2 regions of the Marinoscillum sp. 108 genome follow, and region 1 is predicted to be linked to the other one. Evidence: riboswitches for the same ligand, from Rfam matches in the RefSeq annotation. Region 1 holds a riboswitch; the other holds the start of a gene.
What was found. Region 1 has a riboswitch for thiamine pyrophosphate ahead of GV030_RS13270 (TonB-dependent receptor). Riboswitches for the same ligand answer to the same signal wherever they lie in the genome.
Positions count from the first base shown of each region.

Region 1 (8,951 bases):
TATTTCTCTAAAGACGTGCGGTATTCGGTACGCAGTATTTTGAATCAATACCGACTACTAGCGGCCAGCTACCAGTAAAAATAAAAACGACTCCAAATAAAAAAGCCTTCGGAATCCATATTCCGAAGGCTTTTTTTGACACTTAAAACTTCAGTGATAAGGCCAGCATGAAATTAGTCCCCGCCTGAGGGTAATAGTAATTTTCACGCACCACATAGTCTCCTCCGGCATAGCCAAAGGTGTAGCCATTGCTCACATATTGCACATCGAAAATGTTATTCACCAAAAGTGAGATGCCAATTTGCTTCACCTGCTTGCTGGCAAACGTGAGATCCATTTTCAGGTCATTCACAAAGTAGGCATCAATGCTGCGATCATCATTAGACGTATTGTCCAGATACTGCTTACTCACATACTTGCTCAACAAAGAAATCTCCAGGAAGCTCAGTGGCTTGTAACCAATCTGCGTGCCACCAATCACATTGGGAGAGAATGAGATGTCAGTATCGGTGTATTCATTTTGGATTTCGTTGTACTCGTCAAAGGCCGGACCATAGTCGTAAATCACCTCTGTAAAGTTGGCAATCTTGTTTTTACTGAGGGTCAGATTTCCAGACAGGGTCAGGGCGTCCATCACCTTCACCGCTCCCACAAGCTCCACACCCATCCGGTAGCTATCAGGCACATTGACCCGTATGGATGAACCCACATCATTCACCGCACCGGTGAGCACCAGTTGGTTTTCATAATCCATGAGGTAGTAGTTGGCTGAATAGCTATAATTCCCTGCAGCTTTACGATACCCAACCTCCAGGTTGCGCATGGTCTCTGCCTTTGGAATCTGACCCTCGGCAGCATCTACAAAATCACCACGCACCGGCTCCCGGTTGCCCACGGCGTAAGAGGCATAAAAACTTTCGCCCCGCTTCACCAAATAGGTCATGCCCACCTTTGGGTTGAAAAAGGCGTAAGTGTCTCCTGTATCTATATTCCTCAGGTCGCTGTCCACTCCCTTCGTGTGATAATCCAGCATTCTGACCTGTGCATCTGCAAAGAGGTTCACTTTAGGAGCTACCTGATAGTTTCCCTTCAGGTAAACATTGAAATCGGTTTTCCTTCCGAAATTGTCATAATAACGATCCCGAATGGCACTGGTACTGGCATACTGTGCCCAGATGATTTCACCAAAATGATCCCCATCATATTTGTTCCAGGCACCTCCAAAAGACAAATCCCATTTCTCCTTAGTGTAGTTAGCTGAAAAGGTGAATCCATAAAAGTCGTTGTCCAGCCATCTGCGACGAATCAGGTCTGTGGATGAGATGGTGCTGTCACCAATCACTACATCCGGCAACGCGTAGTCCGCCAGGTCATCATCCGCTCTGTACTGCTCATAGTACCCACGTCCGTAGGTATAGTGCAGGGCTCCGTTCACATTGAAATTAGGATTGAAAACATGACTTAAATGGAGCTGATAGTGGTCTTGCTGATAGTTGTCCACTTCATTGTCATACTGATAGTAGTTGTAGGTGCGTCCTGAGTTGAGCAGATTATCCGCCTGTTCGTCGGAGAGTCCATTGTTGGCAATGACCTCCATCATCCCGTCCACGTCATTGTTCAGCCGGGCCTCAGGAGTACCCCACCAGGCCTGATAAGTCACTTCCTTGCCTGCAAAAACCACAGCTTTCACGGTAGTCTTATCTCCATAGTACCCGCCAGACAGGTAGTAAGACTTCAGATCGGCCGATGCACGATCCAGGTATCCGTCAGAGGATATCTGTGACAATCGCCCCTGAAAAGCCCATTTTTTGTTAATCAGACCGGTATTCATTTCTACCGTGTGTTTCCAGGTATTGAATGACCCAAAACTATTGTCCACTTTGGCGTAAGCCTCCTGAGAAGGCATGTCCGTTTGCAGGTTTACGGAAGCACCGAAGGCTGCCGCACCATTGGTGGACGTACCCACCCCACGCTGAATCTGAATGTTGTTGACAGAAGAGGCCATGTCCGGCATGTTTACCCAAAACGTACCATGCGATTCCGAATCATTGATCGGCACACCATTTACGGTCACGTTGATTCGTGTGGGGTCGCTCCCCCGGATCCTGATCCCTGTATAGCCTACACCATTTCCTGCATCGGAGGTCACCACCATAGAGGGCGTATGCTGCAGAATAAAAGGCAGGTCCTGGCCCATGTTTCGGCCTTCTATCTCCTTGTTGGAAATGTTTGAAAAAGTGGTGGGTGTTTTCTCATTAGCCCGGGTAGCGTAAACAAAAACCTCCTCGCCTTTAATCACATTCTCATTCAGCGAAATCTCCAGAGAAACGTTTTCATTCACCTTCAGTACTTTCGTGTAGGTTTCGTAGCCCACAAAAGAAACACTCAACTCAAAAGTACCCGCTGGCACCTTGCTCAACATAAAAATACCATCCCCATCTGTAGAGGTGGCATACTTAGACTGGTTCAGCCATACGTTGGCTCCGGGCAAAGATTCACCCGCTTCGGTGACTACCTTGCCATCCACAGTGAACTGACCAAACGCACTGAATACAGCGGTCATTGCCAGCATTGACATCCAAAAAACTTTCATTTTAAATTGTTGTTAACATTTAACCATACGGAAAGCGGGGAACTTCCCTACTGGTTTATCATACTTCCCTACGCCGGCATTATCCGGATCAGGTTATTTGGGTATGATCTCAGCCCGATAGACTCCTTTTAGAATCCGTAAGGCACCCCTTTTGTAGCCGCAAACTTAGGCCAAAACTATTTGTTGAAGAAATCCTCGATTAAATCCTGAGCACATTTGACCCTGAGGTCTTCGATCCCTGATACAATGGCATACGGCAGGTCATGCTCCTTCAGGTAGGTTTCGTATACATCAAAAAAGTGCTTTCTCAACTTGGGGTGCTCACGCTGCGGATCAGGCCGCCAAATCAAGTCTATATTACCCAGCAGGTAAAAATCGTACTGGCGCCTCTCCAACTCCTCCAGTATCCAGGGGTCGGCTTCACCATACTTGTGCTCACTCCAGACCTTCATCACAATGAGGTTGGTATCACAAAAAAGATACCCACTGGCCTGCTCGGCCTTATCATCTTCCCAGGCCATCTGGCCCTGCGCTATATGCAGAAGATCCTCTTTTTGGTATTCTCCCTCTAGTCTGTCCAGATAAAAACGAGCGTACTCCGGCACCCATTCGGTATCGTAAATCCGTGCCAGATGCTGGCACAACTCACTTTTCCCGGTAGACTCGGGACCAATTATCGCTATCTTTCTGATCATGACTTAAGCAACGTTTTTCTCCATGAAAAATACCCCCAGGTGGCCAGTACTGTAAACACAAAAAACTGAAAAGCTGTAAATGGCAATCCTTTATACAAGTAAAGCGGCACCGAAATAATATCTGCAATGATCCAGGCAATCCAGTTCTCAATTTTCTTTTCGGCCATCAGCCACATACCTACCAGGGCAAATGATGAGGTAATGGAATCCCAGTTGGGCACATCGCTATCGGTGAAGTAAACCAAAACGGTTCTGATCACAATGAAAGACACAATGAAGAACAAAATACTGATCACATTTTGCTTTTTGCTATTACTTGTAATAGGAATCTGCGGCTTATTCTCGCTATCGGTCCAATGATACCAGCCATACACACTCATCACAAAATAATATCCATTAATACCCATATCGGCATACAGCTTATATTCAAGTGTGAGGTAGATATAAATCAGCACGGACACGATACCGGTGGGATACACCAAAATATTTTCCTGCTTGGAATACCACACACTCAACAACCCAAAAAACACCGCCACAGCTTCCAGCCATGTAGTCTGATACATCTGTTCCAGTAGCTGCGAGAAGAATTCATTCATGCCTGTAAATTATAAATCACATTAAGTTTCGCAATCTCTATAAGACCAGTTAATTTTGCCCGGCAAATAATAACAAATATTGTTTGCATGAATCTCGACGATAAATTCCTCTTTGAAGCACTAACCTATGATGATGTGCTTCTCCTTCCAGGTTACTCTGAAATCCTCCCCAGAGATACCGACACTTCCACCAGAATTACCCGCAATATTAGGCTGAATATCCCACTTGTGTCCGCTGCTATGGATACGGTGACCGAAGCTGAGCTGGCTATTGCCATGGCGCTGGAAGGCGGTCTGGGTTTTATTCATAAGAACATGCCTGCCGACCAGCAAGCCGCACAGGTGCGCAAAGTGAAGCGATCTCAAAGTGGAATGATTCTCGATCCCATCACCCTCTCTCACGATAGTGTGGCCGGAGATGCAGAAAAGATCATGCGCGAAAATAAAATTGGAGGAATACCTGTCATCGACCAAAATAAGAAATTGATCGGGATCATTACCAACCGTGATTTGAGGTTTCAGAAAAACATGAAGCGCCCGATCCGGGAGATCATGACCACAGAAAATCTCGTCACAGCAGAAGTGGAAGTGGGTCTGAAGGAAGCCGAGCAAATTCTGCAAGAATATAAGATAGAAAAGTTGCCAATCATCGATAAAGACGGCAAACTCACAGGGCTTATCACCTACAAGGATATCCTGAAAAACAAAGACCGCCCTAATGCCTGCAAGGACGAATACGGCCGACTGAGAGTAGGCGCAGCTGTGGGTGTGACTCCAGACATGGTAGATCGGATCAAGGCATTGGTAAATGCGGGTGTGGACGTGGTGAGCATAGACACTGCTCACGGTCACTCCAAAGGCGTAATCGACGCAGCTAAAAACGTCAAGAAAGCTTTTCCGGATCTGGAACTCATCGTGGGCAACATTGCTACCTATGAAGCGGCAGAGGCGCTGGCAGCAGCCGGAGCTGATGCAGTGAAAGTAGGTGTAGGTCCTGGAAGTATCTGTACCACCCGCGTGGTTGCGGGCGTAGGCGTACCACAGTTATCAGCCGTGTATGAGGCTGCCAAAGCCCTGAAAGGAAAAGACCTACCCATCATAGCCGATGGAGGTATTCGTTTCTCCGGCGACCTGGTGAAGGCACTTGCTGGTGGTGCCAGCAGTGTGATGATTGGCTCTCTTTTAGCAGGAACCGAAGAAGCTCCAGGGGAGATGATCATCTACGAAGGACGAAAATTCAAAACTTACCGTGGAATGGGCTCCGTGGAAGCCATGGAAGACGGCTCGAAAGACCGTTATTTTCAGGATGCGGAGGACGACATCAAAAAACTGGTACCGGAAGGCATAGTAGGCCGGGTGCCTTACAAAGGCATGGTTTCTGAAGTCCTTTATCAACTCACTGGAGGCCTCAAAGCAGGTATGGGTTACTGTGGAGCCGGGACTATTGAGCAGCTACACAATGCTAAGTTTGTGAAGATCTCTGCAGCCGGAGTGGCAGAAAGCCACCCACATGACATCACCATTACCAGAGAAGCTCCTAACTATAGCAGGAGATAGAGATTCGAGAATTCGTCGGCTCTTTTAGATAGGGGTAAAAACAGTTGCGTTTCATGCGCAGCTTTTTTTATCTTTATCTGAATGCCCATGAAAAATACTTTCCTCGTTATTGTTGGATTTTTATTACTTAGCTGCAAAAAGGACTGCTGCGAGTCCATTCCAGACCGACCTGCATTCAAGTTTGTCAACGCCGATGGACTGGATTTACTAAATCCAATCACCCCAGATTCATTGGAGGCCGACGATATTGAATTTTGGACGATCAAGGACAACAATCAAATTCCATTGTTCGCCTCCATTCAAGAGCGAATAAGATTCACTTCAGACACCAGCTTCTGGTTACTTTCATTCGTGAAGACGGGAAAACTGCCTACATGAACAATAATTCAGGTGCCTGGGAAGTATTCATTCGGTTTAAAAGTAAGGATATAGACACCATCCCCTGGGTCACATCAGGAAAGGGCGGAGCTATCTTTACAGATGAAGTTCGATATAATGGCAAAATTGTTGACTTAGTTCCCTGCGAGACTTCTATACCATTGAGAAGCACTTTGATTAGGGTTTGAGGTGGTCATAAAACAGCCATTCGATTGGGTTTGAGCACTAATTCAGCTAACAAGGTCTAGAGCTATGAAAAAACCACAAGTAATCATTCTGACTTTAATAGCCCTTGCAATGGCCTGCTCTAAAGAGGGAGGTGAAAATCGGGCAACATTTCCAAAACTAAGGCTGGTGACTGACACTGGGGTTGACTTGTTGAACCCCGATAGTCCAGAATCCTATGACCAGAATCAAATGGAGGTTTGGACTATACAAAATGACTCCAAGGTCAGCGGGAAAATAGAAATTTGGCCAAGGGAGATAACTGCCATGGATAGTTCTCTTTTTATATTAGGAGTCGATCTCTTTTATCGAGGGTCAAGATATATTGAAGATACCGGCAACAAGGAGTTCTTTATTAGGTTAACAGAATCAGATATTGATACAATCACTTGGGTGGTAGGAGGCACAAGTAGTTTTAACACCTGGACCTCAGAGGTGAAATATAATGGGCAAACAGTAGAACTTAGTGAACTTCAGGATTACTATGTAATTATAAAGGAGTGACCCATCACCCTCAAATTTACCTTGGTATGCTCTCCAACATAAAGCTCAAAGTAAAGGCTTAGGCTTCTAGAGGCCTTTTACCGCGTCAATGAATAGTTGGTTGATATACTTCTGATATTTTATGGTCACTTAAACCAATAACTGGCTGGAATCGTTAAAAAAAGTGAAAGCCGTCCATACATTATATGGATGGCTTTTTTATTAAGGGTCACCCCCGTATTTTTGCGGCACGCCGATGCTCTCCGAAAAACTCAAAATACGACTTAGCTTTTTAGCAGGCATCCTGTCATGGCTACTGTTTACTTTTTTTGATCTCTACCTCCTTTTTGTAGACCAGTACCAGCTCAATGTAGACTTGTCGGCCATTTTGCCACAGATTTTCCTGACGACCCTGGTGCTTTCCACCCTGTCTTACTACCGGTACACCATCACCAAGGCAGATAGCATCAACTTCATCGATCTATTATGGCGGGTGTTCATTACCGGCCTGGTCACCACCATCGGCTCGCTTTTCATCCGGTTGTTTTTCTATATTTTCGGTAACAGCACCATCAGTGAAAATCCATTCACGGTAAATTTCCTCTACAACATCCTGATCGGGCTAGTGGTCGTCTATCTGGTTTCCACATTTGTGGTTTGGAAACGACTGATCCTGTATCAGAAGTCCAAAAACCTCATCCAGCTCTGGGGATTCTTCGAGTATGCCTTGCTGGGAAGCCTGATTTTTGACCTGTTTGGCAACAAATTTCTCAGCGTCAACTTCAATACGGCACTGATCTTTTTAGGAGGCCTGGGCATTATCCTTGCTTTTAACCTCAAGTGGATTGCCTACCTCAATTTCAAACAGAAGTGGAAAAGCATTCTTTTCATTATTCTCTCAGGCATCTATCTGTACCATTTCCTGCTGAACCTGATGAATTTTTCGGAGACCGGCGCCCTCAATCTGGACCTGCTGGATCGGGCCTACTTCGTTTCGCTGTTTATCTTCATCATATTGTATGCGGGCATTTCCATCCTGGTTACCCTCTTCAACCTACCCACTTCTTCTGTTTTTGAGCGGAAGCTCCAGGAGGCTATTGACTTTCAAAAGCTGAGCCAATCCATTCCGGCAGGGCAGAGTGCCGAGCAGACCTACGACATCCTGCTGGAGAGCTCTATGAGCGCCGTATTTGCGGATGCTGCCTGGCTGGAGATCAGTGGAGAAGAGCCCATCCTACTCACCCGTGGCGTCACTACCCTCACTGTGAAAGATATTAAAGAGAGTGTACGACAGGACTTTATCAAAAAAATACTGAGTCAGCAGGTCTCCAATGAATTTGCCCCCAGCAAGGTCATTGGCACCCTCAATCATCCTGACTTCAAATCCATCATCGCCGTGCCGGTCATGGTTCAAAACGAACAAATAGGTTCTCTGGCTTTACTGCAGGAGGTAGGCGACGCCTTCAACCGGGAGATGGTGGACATCATCACCACGTTTGTAAATCAGGCCAGCATCTCTATTGAAAACTTCCACCTCATCAGGGAGGCACTTGACAATGAGCGTTACAAGGAACAATTGAAGATTGCTAAAAGTGTGCAAAAGAGCCTGTTGCCTTCGGTACTCGAACGCAACGACTGTTTTGAAATAGAAGCCTATAGCATGGCTGCCGATGAAGTGGGGGGAGACTATTATGATATCATTGAGCCTTCTAAGGACATCTTTAACCTGATCATCGGGGATGTGTCTGGTAAAGGCACGTCCGCTGCGTTCAATATGGCTCAGATGAGGGGTATTTTTCACAGCCTGGCCCAGGATGTAAGTACCCCAAAGGAATTTATCACCAAAGCCAACTCCGCCATAGGCCGTTGCCTGGAGAAAAACTCCTTCATTACCGCCATTTTCTTCGTGATCAACACCCGGGAAAAAAAATTCTGCTATGCAAGAGCGGGGCACTGCCCGGCCATGTATTATTCAGCTTCAACCGGAAATATCACCCTTTTAGAGAAAGAAGGACTGGGACTGGGTATCCTGAGAAACTCGCAGTACAACGAATACGTTCAAGAAGAAACCATAAACTACCAGCCAGGTGACTTATTGCTCCTGTACACAGATGGTATTTCAGAAGCCAAAAATGAATACAAGAAGCAATATGGCGCGGATGGCCTGAAATCCTCACTGCAAAACCACATTAATGCGCCTTTGGGTAAACTGAAAGATATGCTCATTAACGATCTGCTGAAATTTTTGAATGGAAACAAATTGGACGATGATTATACACTTACCATCGTCAGGTTTAAATAATAACTATGGTAGAAATAAACATACAGGCTGAGTCGGATTACCAACTCATAGAGGTCAGGGGAGAAGTGGATGCCAGCTCATCGATAGAACTGGACAATGCATTGAAATCGGCAGCTGAAAAC
Region 1 covers NZ_LR734808.1:3,262,098-3,271,048, reverse strand. Annotated here, with positions in the region: gene GV030_RS13275 (DUF4136 domain-containing protein) at 1-78, shown strand, start outside; gene GV030_RS13270 (TonB-dependent receptor) at 143-2,593, opposite strand; TPP riboswitch at 2,642-2,753, opposite strand; gene GV030_RS13265 (AAA family ATPase) at 2,770-3,288, opposite strand; gene pnuC (nicotinamide riboside transporter PnuC) at 3,285-3,884, opposite strand; gene guaB (IMP dehydrogenase) at 3,972-5,441, shown strand; gene GV030_RS13250 (hypothetical protein) at 5,529-5,819, shown strand; gene GV030_RS13245 (hypothetical protein) at 6,072-6,548, shown strand; gene GV030_RS13240 (SpoIIE family protein phosphatase) at 6,784-8,829, shown strand; gene GV030_RS13235 (STAS domain-containing protein) at 8,835-8,951, shown strand, end outside.

Region 2 (8,951 bases), 550 kb from region 1:
TCCGATCACATAACCCATCTCCCGAATTTCCTCCAGACGCTGCAGTACTGCCCTGTTCTCCAATACACCACTCTCCAGGGTGGCTGAGTGAATCTGATAAATTTTCAGTGCGGTGCCCAAACGCTGCTCGCTCTCCGGCCATTGCAGATTCAAACGCTCCAGAGTATGCTCCTTCACTTCATGCTTATCCGCCTGCACGGACCAGTCCGCGGTGTAGTAGTATCCCCATTTTGACCCGACCACCACCTCTTCCCGAGGGTGGGCCATAAGCCATGTGCTCAGGAAAGTTTCCGCCTTTCCATAAGATTGAGCAGCATCAAAATAATTAATCCCCTGGGCTCTGGCCAGGGAAAGCATCGCATGTGTTTGAGCTTCCATTTTAGATGGATCATACTCACTCCCCAGGTCTTCGCGGTGACCCAGGTTGATATAGCCGGGCCTGCCCAGTGCCGCAAGGCCGAGCCCCATACATGATACACTGCACCCTGATTCTCCGAACATTCTGTATTCCATATGTTCGAAGCTAAAAAAACACTACGATTCTACCTTCTCGGTCAGCCGGAAATTGGTGACTTCTCCCTTTCCCAGTCCCCATCGCTCCAGTATGGGAGTTTCCAGGGCCGGCTCACGGTATTCATCAGGCGACATGATCGGAATACCATGTACAATGGGATAATACCTGCCACAGGAGGTGCAGGTCATGAGCCCTTCGAGTATCTCCTGACCAGCTTCCTTGATCACTTTTATTTCCAGATCGCTCTTATCCAAAGGGCAACACAATTTCTTGAAAAATGCTTTCTTCATGGTTTTGATATGATTTGATTAAACTTTATGGTCGTGTCCAGCGGATTCTCTGCTTTCCACAATGCGGATATCAGGGCAACCCCTGACACTCCAAGCGATGCTATTACTCCGGCGTTTTCAAGACTGATCCCCCCGGATGCGAATACCGAACCGTCAAAATGCTCACAGGCCTCCCGCACAACATCCGGGGATACCAGCTCACAGGTATCCACCGATGAGGAGGGATACATCGCACAAAAACTGATATAGTCTACACCTTTTTTTCTGAGGGCCACCCAGTCGGCATGTGTACTCACTGTAAGGCCAATTATCTTTTTGAAAGTGCATTCCGGGCTCGGTAAATCCTCCTCCCTGTCGAAATGGACACCCTGAATGCCCGGTAGGGAGGCCAGCTCCAGATTGTTGTTGATCAGAATAGGTACCTGACCACACACCGCTTGCAACCTGTATAGAAACTCGTGACGATCCTGATCCGGATGCCAGTGATCCCACACCTGGATGGCACCTATGCCTCCACTCAGAATATGGAGTAATCTGTTTTCCAAGGCGTCAAACCCCTCAGCAGGATCCAGCACTAAATAAACTCCCTTTAGCTTCGGCTTCATTTCCATCCGCGATTTAGAGCGTCTAAAAAAGCCGCCCAATAAGGATCAACACCCGGGGGAGTCAATGGACTAGGTACTTCTCCAGCCAGCCATCTGCCGGCCCTTTCCTCCGTGACTTCCCCAATCTTAACCGCCTGGTGGCCGTCCTGATGCAACTGATTAATAATCCCGGACACCCGCCCCGGAGCTACCGCCAGAAGCAACGCACCTGCACCTACACTACGAAGAGGATCAATACCAAAAGCCCCACAAATACTGTCCTGAGCGTACCCCCGGGGAAGGGCTGCTACATCCACCTGAACTCCACACCCTGCAGCCGTCATCATTTCCCATATGGCTCCCATCACACCCCCCTCGGTGATGTCATGAATCGCTCGCACACCCTCCGAGTGAATCCCGACAGAAATAGCTGACATGGCGGCATCTACCGCTGATGATGCATAGAAGAGTGCCTGACCAGCCTCCAGTACCTCCTTGCCACATTTCTTAAGTATTGTTTCGGGAAAGCTAAGGGCCAGGATGGCGGTGCTAATAATGGCTGGCTCCTTCACCAGAATGAGACTATCGCCAGGACGAGCCATCCGGCTCAGCAAAACCTCTTCCGAGGGCATAGTGCTCATCATGGTCACTCCTCCTGAAATGGTACTATTCTGACCAGCAATCCTTCCGGTATGCCCACCAGTAATGGCCACTCCCAGCTGATCACAATAAGTACTGATGTGATTCCAATAGGAGTGAAACTCAGCCGCTGTGAAGGTTTCCGGTAAGTTGAGGCAAAACTGAGCATACTGGGGCAAACACCCTGCTGTGGCCACATCCGATGCTACCAAATGAACCGTCAACCATGCCGATTCCTGCAACCCGAGTGTTGGAATTAAAGTGGCAGGGTCAGTAGCCGTGACAAGCGACTGACCTCCATGAAGCGCTATGACACTTACATCCACGCCATATTGAGGGCCGCTTACCACCTCCTGTCTCACAGCCCCGGTGGATGGGAAAACGTGGCTTTTGAGAAAATCCTCCTGGATTTTGCCTGTATCCGGAAATCCTGAAATCATGGTTGATTCCTTTTGACATAAACACCGAAAAAATCACCTACTGGCACATGCCATTCCTGTACGGGAAACCACTTGGGCAATCCTGTACACTGCCATTCTACCGTATAATCTTCCCCCTGGAGAGCGATATCAATCACTTTGAGTAATGATTTTGGGGTGTAAAAATTGGCCGTTACATAAAAAGGATTCTTACCAACCATCTGCTGCATCCTGCGGCGCACATATTTGGGCGTGTTTCTGTTCATCATCCCGAAGACTATCCCGTGTTTGCCCACACGGGCCGCCTCCCTAATCACCTTCACCGGGTCTTTATAGTATTCAAAAGTGGTAATGAAGGCCACCGCATCGAAGGTGTTGTCACGAAAGGGCATGTGATGAGAGTCTGCCAGCACCAGGTCACCTCCGAAGAGCTGTCTGCCCTGAGCCAGCATGAAGGGACTCAAATCACCACCGGTAGCCTCTATCCCAATCTCGTGCCACCACCTGGTGAATCGTGTGGTCCCACATCCAAACTCGAGAAGTGTCTTCACCCTGGGGTCCTTTTGAAGCCGATCCGCAATAATTTTTTTCTGAAAAATCTCAGCACGCTTATACCGCCCCTCGTACCAGAGCTCATAGGTATCGGTGTGTTCGCGGTTGAAAAACCACTCTTTTCTGCCCTGCCAATTGGTCAGGTTCTGTTTTACTAACTCATCAAAAGCCATCTCATCATTTTTAAAAAATGGAATAAAAAAAACCGTACCGTCCAGGCATGCGCGGACAATACGGTTTATACTAATGACTTTATAATCTTACTACGAGTCAACCGATATTCCTACGCTGGCATTACCCAGATCAGGTTCAACGGGTATCATCTCAGCCGAATAACGGCACCCCGTGGTTACTTCAAATCTATACGCTAAAACCAGAACCAAAAAGGAATCCGGCTCCTTTCCATCAATTTATTTACTTGCTCCGTTCACAATAGCTTCTACCACCTCAGGATTGAGCAGGGTGGAAGTATCACCCAACTGATCTGCTTCCCCAGAAGCTACCTTTCGGAGAATCCTGCGCATGATTTTTCCGGAGCGGGTTTTAGGCAGTCCGGGAACAATCTGCACCTTATCAGGTTTGGCAATTGGCCCGATAATCTTGCTCACGGTTTCCCTGATTTCATTTTTCAAACTCTCTTCTGAGCGGCCCTCCATGTCACAGATCACGTAGGCATAAATCCCCTGACCTTTCACATCATGAGGGTAGCCCACCACAGCGGACTCGATCACCTTAGGATGCTCATTGATAGCATTTTCTACTTCGGCAGTGCCCATTCTGTGACCTGACACATTGATCACATCATCTACACGACCCAGGATTCTCAAATAGCCATCATGGTCCCTCTTGGCTCCATCTCCTGTAAAGTAGAGTCCCTTGTAAGTGGAAAAATAGGTCTGTTTGCATCGATCATGATCCCCATAGGTGGTTCTGATCATACCGGGCCATGGGAACTTGATACATAGGTTTCCCTCCACATTGTTTCCATGAAGCTCCTTTCCCTCGGTATCAACAATGATTGGCTGCACCCCGGGCAGGGGCAACGAGGCATGCGCGGGTTTGTTGGGGGTCACCCCAGCAATTGGCGCTATCATGATACCTCCGGTTTCCGTTTGCCACCAGGTATCTACCAAGGGGCAGTTTCCTTTACCCACATGATCGTGGTACCAGTGCCAGGCCTCCTCATTGATAGGCTCCCCTACAGATCCTATCACCTTCAGAGTGTCCATCTTGTACGGCTCCAGCGGCTCCAACCCATAGGCCTGAAGGGCACGAATGGCCGTAGGCGCTGTATAAAACTGATTGACCTTGTGCTTATCGATGATCTCCCAAAAACGACCAACATGCGGGTAAGTGGGTACTCCCTCGAACATGAGCGTGGTGGCACCAGCCAACAACGGGCCATATACGATGTAAGAATGCCCGGTGATCCACCCAACATCAGCCGTACACCAGTATACATCACCCACATTATACTGAAACACATTCACAAAGGAGTAATAGGTATAGACCATGTAGCCACCACAGGTGTGCACCACCCCTTTAGGCTTACCCGTGGATCCTGAGGTATAAAGGATAAAGAGCATATCCTCTGCGTCCATTTCTTCTGCCGGGCAATCCAGGGGCTGGCCCTTGATGGCATCACTCCACCAAATATCCCGTCCCTCCTTCATGGTCACCTCGGTATCTGTTCTTTTGAATACAATCACTTTCTCTACTGAGGTAGACTTTTCCAGGGCCTCATCCACCACACTTTTTACTCCTATGCTCTTGGCTCCTCTGTAGTTCCCATCTGAGGTCAGCACCATTTTAGCTTCACAGTCGTTGATTCGATCTGCTACAGCCGTGGAGGAAAATCCGGCAAACACTACCGAGTGCACCGCCCCGATCCGGGCACAGGCGAGCATCGCCACAGCGGCCTCAGGCACCATGGGCATATAGATAATCACCCGATCACCCTTCTGCACTCCCTGCGCCTTGAGTGCATTGGCAAACTGGCAAACCTGATGGTAAAGCTCCCTATAGGTAAGGGTAACGACCTCATCTCCCGGCTCATTGGGCTCCCAGATAATGGCTGGTCTATCCCCCATGATGAACAAATGACGATCGAGGATATTCTCTGTGATGTTCATTTTCCCATCTACAAACCAGTTGACATCTGGACCATCAAAATCCCACTTCAGTACCTTTGACCATGGCTTCTTCCAATGAAAAGACTCTGCCACTCTCCCCCAAAACTCTTCGGGCTGGAGAACGCTTTTCTGATATTCATGGATATAACCGCTCAGGGTTTGAATCTTGTGACTCATGTGTTTTGAATTTTTATGTTTTTGATAATTTAACGTTAGATAGGCCTTCAAATATCATGGATATCACTTACAATTCCTATGTGAAATTCCCAATTTGACAATGCTCCATCAGGTCCGCCCCAAAGCAAAGGCCAAATATTTTACCGGCATTTACTTAACGGCCAAAAGAATATTCCATTCGTCGCTATTCATCCTTGGTGAGAGGTTACTTCATTCATAGTCGTATCAAGGACAGGCCGAAAACAATCGTGCAATATGGTCATGCGTATTATCCATCCAATGACTATATTTATGAAACTGACCAAATCCAGACATGAAGACCAACAAGCTCCTAATTGCCACTCTGGCGTTATTCGCCGTAAATGTACCCGCTTACAGTATGGATGGAATGTCCTCTAGTAGTTTCAATATCACACTTGGACTTCTGGAACTCCCATTCCTGATCATGGCTGTTGTTTTTAGTTTCCTCAATGCAAAAAACCTCAAGGGAGGAAAATTTGGGACAGGAATGACCTACCTGGCCTGGGGATTTCTGGTGATGGCCGTGGGTCACCTTCACATGCAGATCGACTATCACTTTGGGTTTAACTTATTTAACACCCTGCTGGGTGAAAGTGGTGGTCTTATCGCCTGGTTTATTGCACTTATTCTCACATGGGGACTTTCCGGGTGGGGGTTTTATCAGATTTGGAAGGTAAGTAAATCCTGATGTTTAAGTCCCTTTACAAAAGATTGAGTTCCCGACCCCATGGGAACCTCTTGCGTGAAGAGCACAACCGTTTTATCGAATACATTAAATCCTTTGAAGCGCAAGGGATTTGGAACGAAAACCTGGACAATAGGATCAAAAGCCTGGCCAAGGAAAGCTTTGACAGTCAGCTTAACAGATCCGCAGGACTCTATCTCCTTTTCGAACATTCCTTTATTTACAAACAAAAAAATCCATCCAAATATCAAACTCAGCTGAGAAGAGAGATGCGGGGCCGGTTTCCCAATTTGGTGGACACGTTGTTTTTCAGAATCATCTTTAGTTCAGTCAATAATCAGGAGCGTGACCTGGCTTATCTGATTGTGGATCTGGTATGGTCCAAATACACCGATATGGTGGGCAACTCCAAAAACGAGCTCCTCAAAAACTACAAGTATCAGGTGGATAAAGCTGCGGAGCAGTTGAAATTTAACCAGCTCAACAGAAGTGAATTCAGGAGTACGGTAAAGTACGAAGTGTCCAGGCTTTATGAGTACCTCTGCCTCTCCATGGGCCAGGCCAAAATATCAGAGTGGCTCCAGGAGGCTTATCAGCTATTGGCAGACAATTATCAGTTTCTTGATGGCTTTTCACTCCTAATTGGCATTCTTCCCGAGCCCCTCCTGAATGAGCAGCAGCTGAGCCAGCTGAGCCGGGAGCAAATTCACGGTGTACTGCTGGAAAAAACCGAAAAGCTGGAAGAAACCAACCAGAAACTTCAGATACAAATCGCCGAGCGGGAGAAGATTCAGCGGGAGCTGGCTCAGAGTGCTGAAAGGCTCTACACTGTAGTGGAAAATGCCATGGACGCAGTGGTTCTGCTGGATGCTTCCGGGAGGATTACCTTTTGGAACAATCAGGCTGAGACCATTTTTGGATGGTCAAGTGAGGAGATCATTGGCAAGAAATTCTCGGAGCACATTGTACCGCCAGACCGAAAAGAGATCCTGGACAGAGGGTTGGATTTCTTTCTTAAAGGACAAAAAATGCCCACCATCAACCGAAGATTTGAGTTGGTGGGGCTTTCAAAAGAGGGGAAGCTCATTGACCTGGAGCTATCCATTGGTGCCAATCAGATTGGTGATGAGGTTATTTTCACGTCTTTTATCAGAGACATCTCAGACCGAAAGCGCTACGAAAAGCAACTCATGGATGCCCGGGACAAAGCGCAAAAGGCTTCTCAAACCAAGGCAGAATTTCTCTCAACCATGAGTCATGAGATACGCACCCCTATGAACGGCCTGTACGGCACCATTGAGTACCTGCTGTCAGAGAATCCAAGGGAAGATCAGCGGGAATCTCTGAAAATGATGAAACACTCTGCCAAGGGCTTGTTGGTGATATTGAATGACATCCTTGATCTTTCCAAACTGGAAGAAGGCCATGTGGAATTTGATCAGCGTGACTTCTCCATCCAGGAGCTATGCAACCGGACCATCTCCACGTTTATGCAAATGGCAGATGAGAAAGGAATCAACCTGACTCTGAACCTCCATCAACCCATACCCGGGCTCATAGGAGACCCCGTGCGCATTGGCCAGATCCTGAATAACCTCATTAGCAATGCCATTAAATTTACAGATGAGGGCTCAGTAGAACTAAGTGTAGAGTGCCTGGGGACGTCCAATGACTCAGTCAATGTGCGGTTCAAGGTTATTGACACGGGAACAGGTATTGCGCAGGCCGATCAGGAACGCATTTTCCACCGCTTTACGCAGATTGACAACTATGGAAAGACTCATCTGCGGACGGGAACAGGACTTGGATTGTCCATTTGTCAAAAACTCCTACAGCTTCAGGGAAGTGATCTTCAAGTAGACAGCTCCCCCGGAAAGGGATCCAGCTTCTTTTTCCAGCTCTCGTTTCCCAAATCGACCCAGAGAATTGCGCAGCATCCCACACCGGATGACCAAAAAAGAGACCTCTCTGGTGTCAGGGTTCTTCTGGCTGAAGACAACCAGATCAACCAGATCGTCGCCAAAAGATTCCTGGTGAAGTGGAACTGTGAAGTAGACATTGCCGATAATGGATTGATCGCCCTGGACTTACTGGCAGTTAACCAATATGATGTGATTCTGATGGATTTGCAAATGCCGGAAATGGATGGATTTGAAGCTTCCAGGGCCATCCGAAACCACAAGGATTCTCACATGAAACGAATCCCCATCATAGCGCTAACAGCGGACGTATTTCCCGAGGTGAAAGAAAAAGCCTTGCAATCGGGTATGAATGACTTTATGTCCAAGCCTTTCGACTCTGAAAAGCTCTACTTCACCATCGCCTCGAACCTATAACCCATACTAATGATGAGTGGCTCCTCCGGCCCCTCTTGGGTACCTGATTTGCTCCACCATCTCCTGCACATCGGCTGGGGGCGCAGGGTAAAACCTGGAAATCCCGAATGAAACGGCAAAGTTGACCAGCATGGCAATGGTGCCAAAACCTTCCGGAGAGATTCCAAACCACCAGTCTGCCTGAGTGCCTCCTCCAAATCCATCAAACTTGAACTTGATCATGTAAAACAGCATCAGTAAGATGCCGACGACCATACCAGCGATAGCACCCTCCTTATTCATTCGCTTATCGAAAATGCCCAAAATAATCGCAGGGAAGAACGACGCTGCTGCCAGCCCGAAAGCCAGTGCCACCACCGCCGCTACAAACCCGGGCGGGTTGATGCCGAAATATCCAGCCACCAATACGGCACCCAGCGCCCCTACCCGTGCCCAAATCAATTCCTCCTTATCAGAAAGATTGGGCTTTAATTGCTTTTTGATCAGGTCATGAGAAATACTGGCTGAAATCACCAGCAGTAAACCTGCGGCCGTAGACAGGGCTGCAGCCAGTCCTCCCGCTGCCACCAGAGCGATCACCCAGTTGGGCAAATTGGCTATTT
Region 2 covers NZ_LR734808.1:2,709,368-2,718,318, reverse strand. Annotated here, with positions in the region: gene GV030_RS10890 (aldo/keto reductase) at 1-513, opposite strand, end outside; gene GV030_RS10885 (Trm112 family protein) at 535-804, opposite strand; gene GV030_RS10880 (thiamine phosphate synthase) at 801-1,409, opposite strand; gene GV030_RS10875 (AIR synthase-related protein) at 1,406-2,467, opposite strand; gene GV030_RS10870 (class I SAM-dependent methyltransferase) at 2,464-3,171, opposite strand; TPP riboswitch at 3,259-3,354, opposite strand; gene acs (acetate--CoA ligase) at 3,409-5,358, opposite strand; gene GV030_RS10860 (hypothetical protein) at 5,621-6,016, shown strand; gene GV030_RS10855 (PAS domain-containing hybrid sensor histidine kinase/response regulator) at 6,016-8,349, shown strand; gene GV030_RS10850 (sodium:solute symporter family protein) at 8,356-8,951, opposite strand, start outside.
Region 2: it holds a riboswitch for thiamine pyrophosphate, as region 1 does, so the genes downstream of both, GV030_RS10870 (class I SAM-dependent methyltransferase) here and GV030_RS13270 (TonB-dependent receptor) in region 1, are expected to answer to the same signal.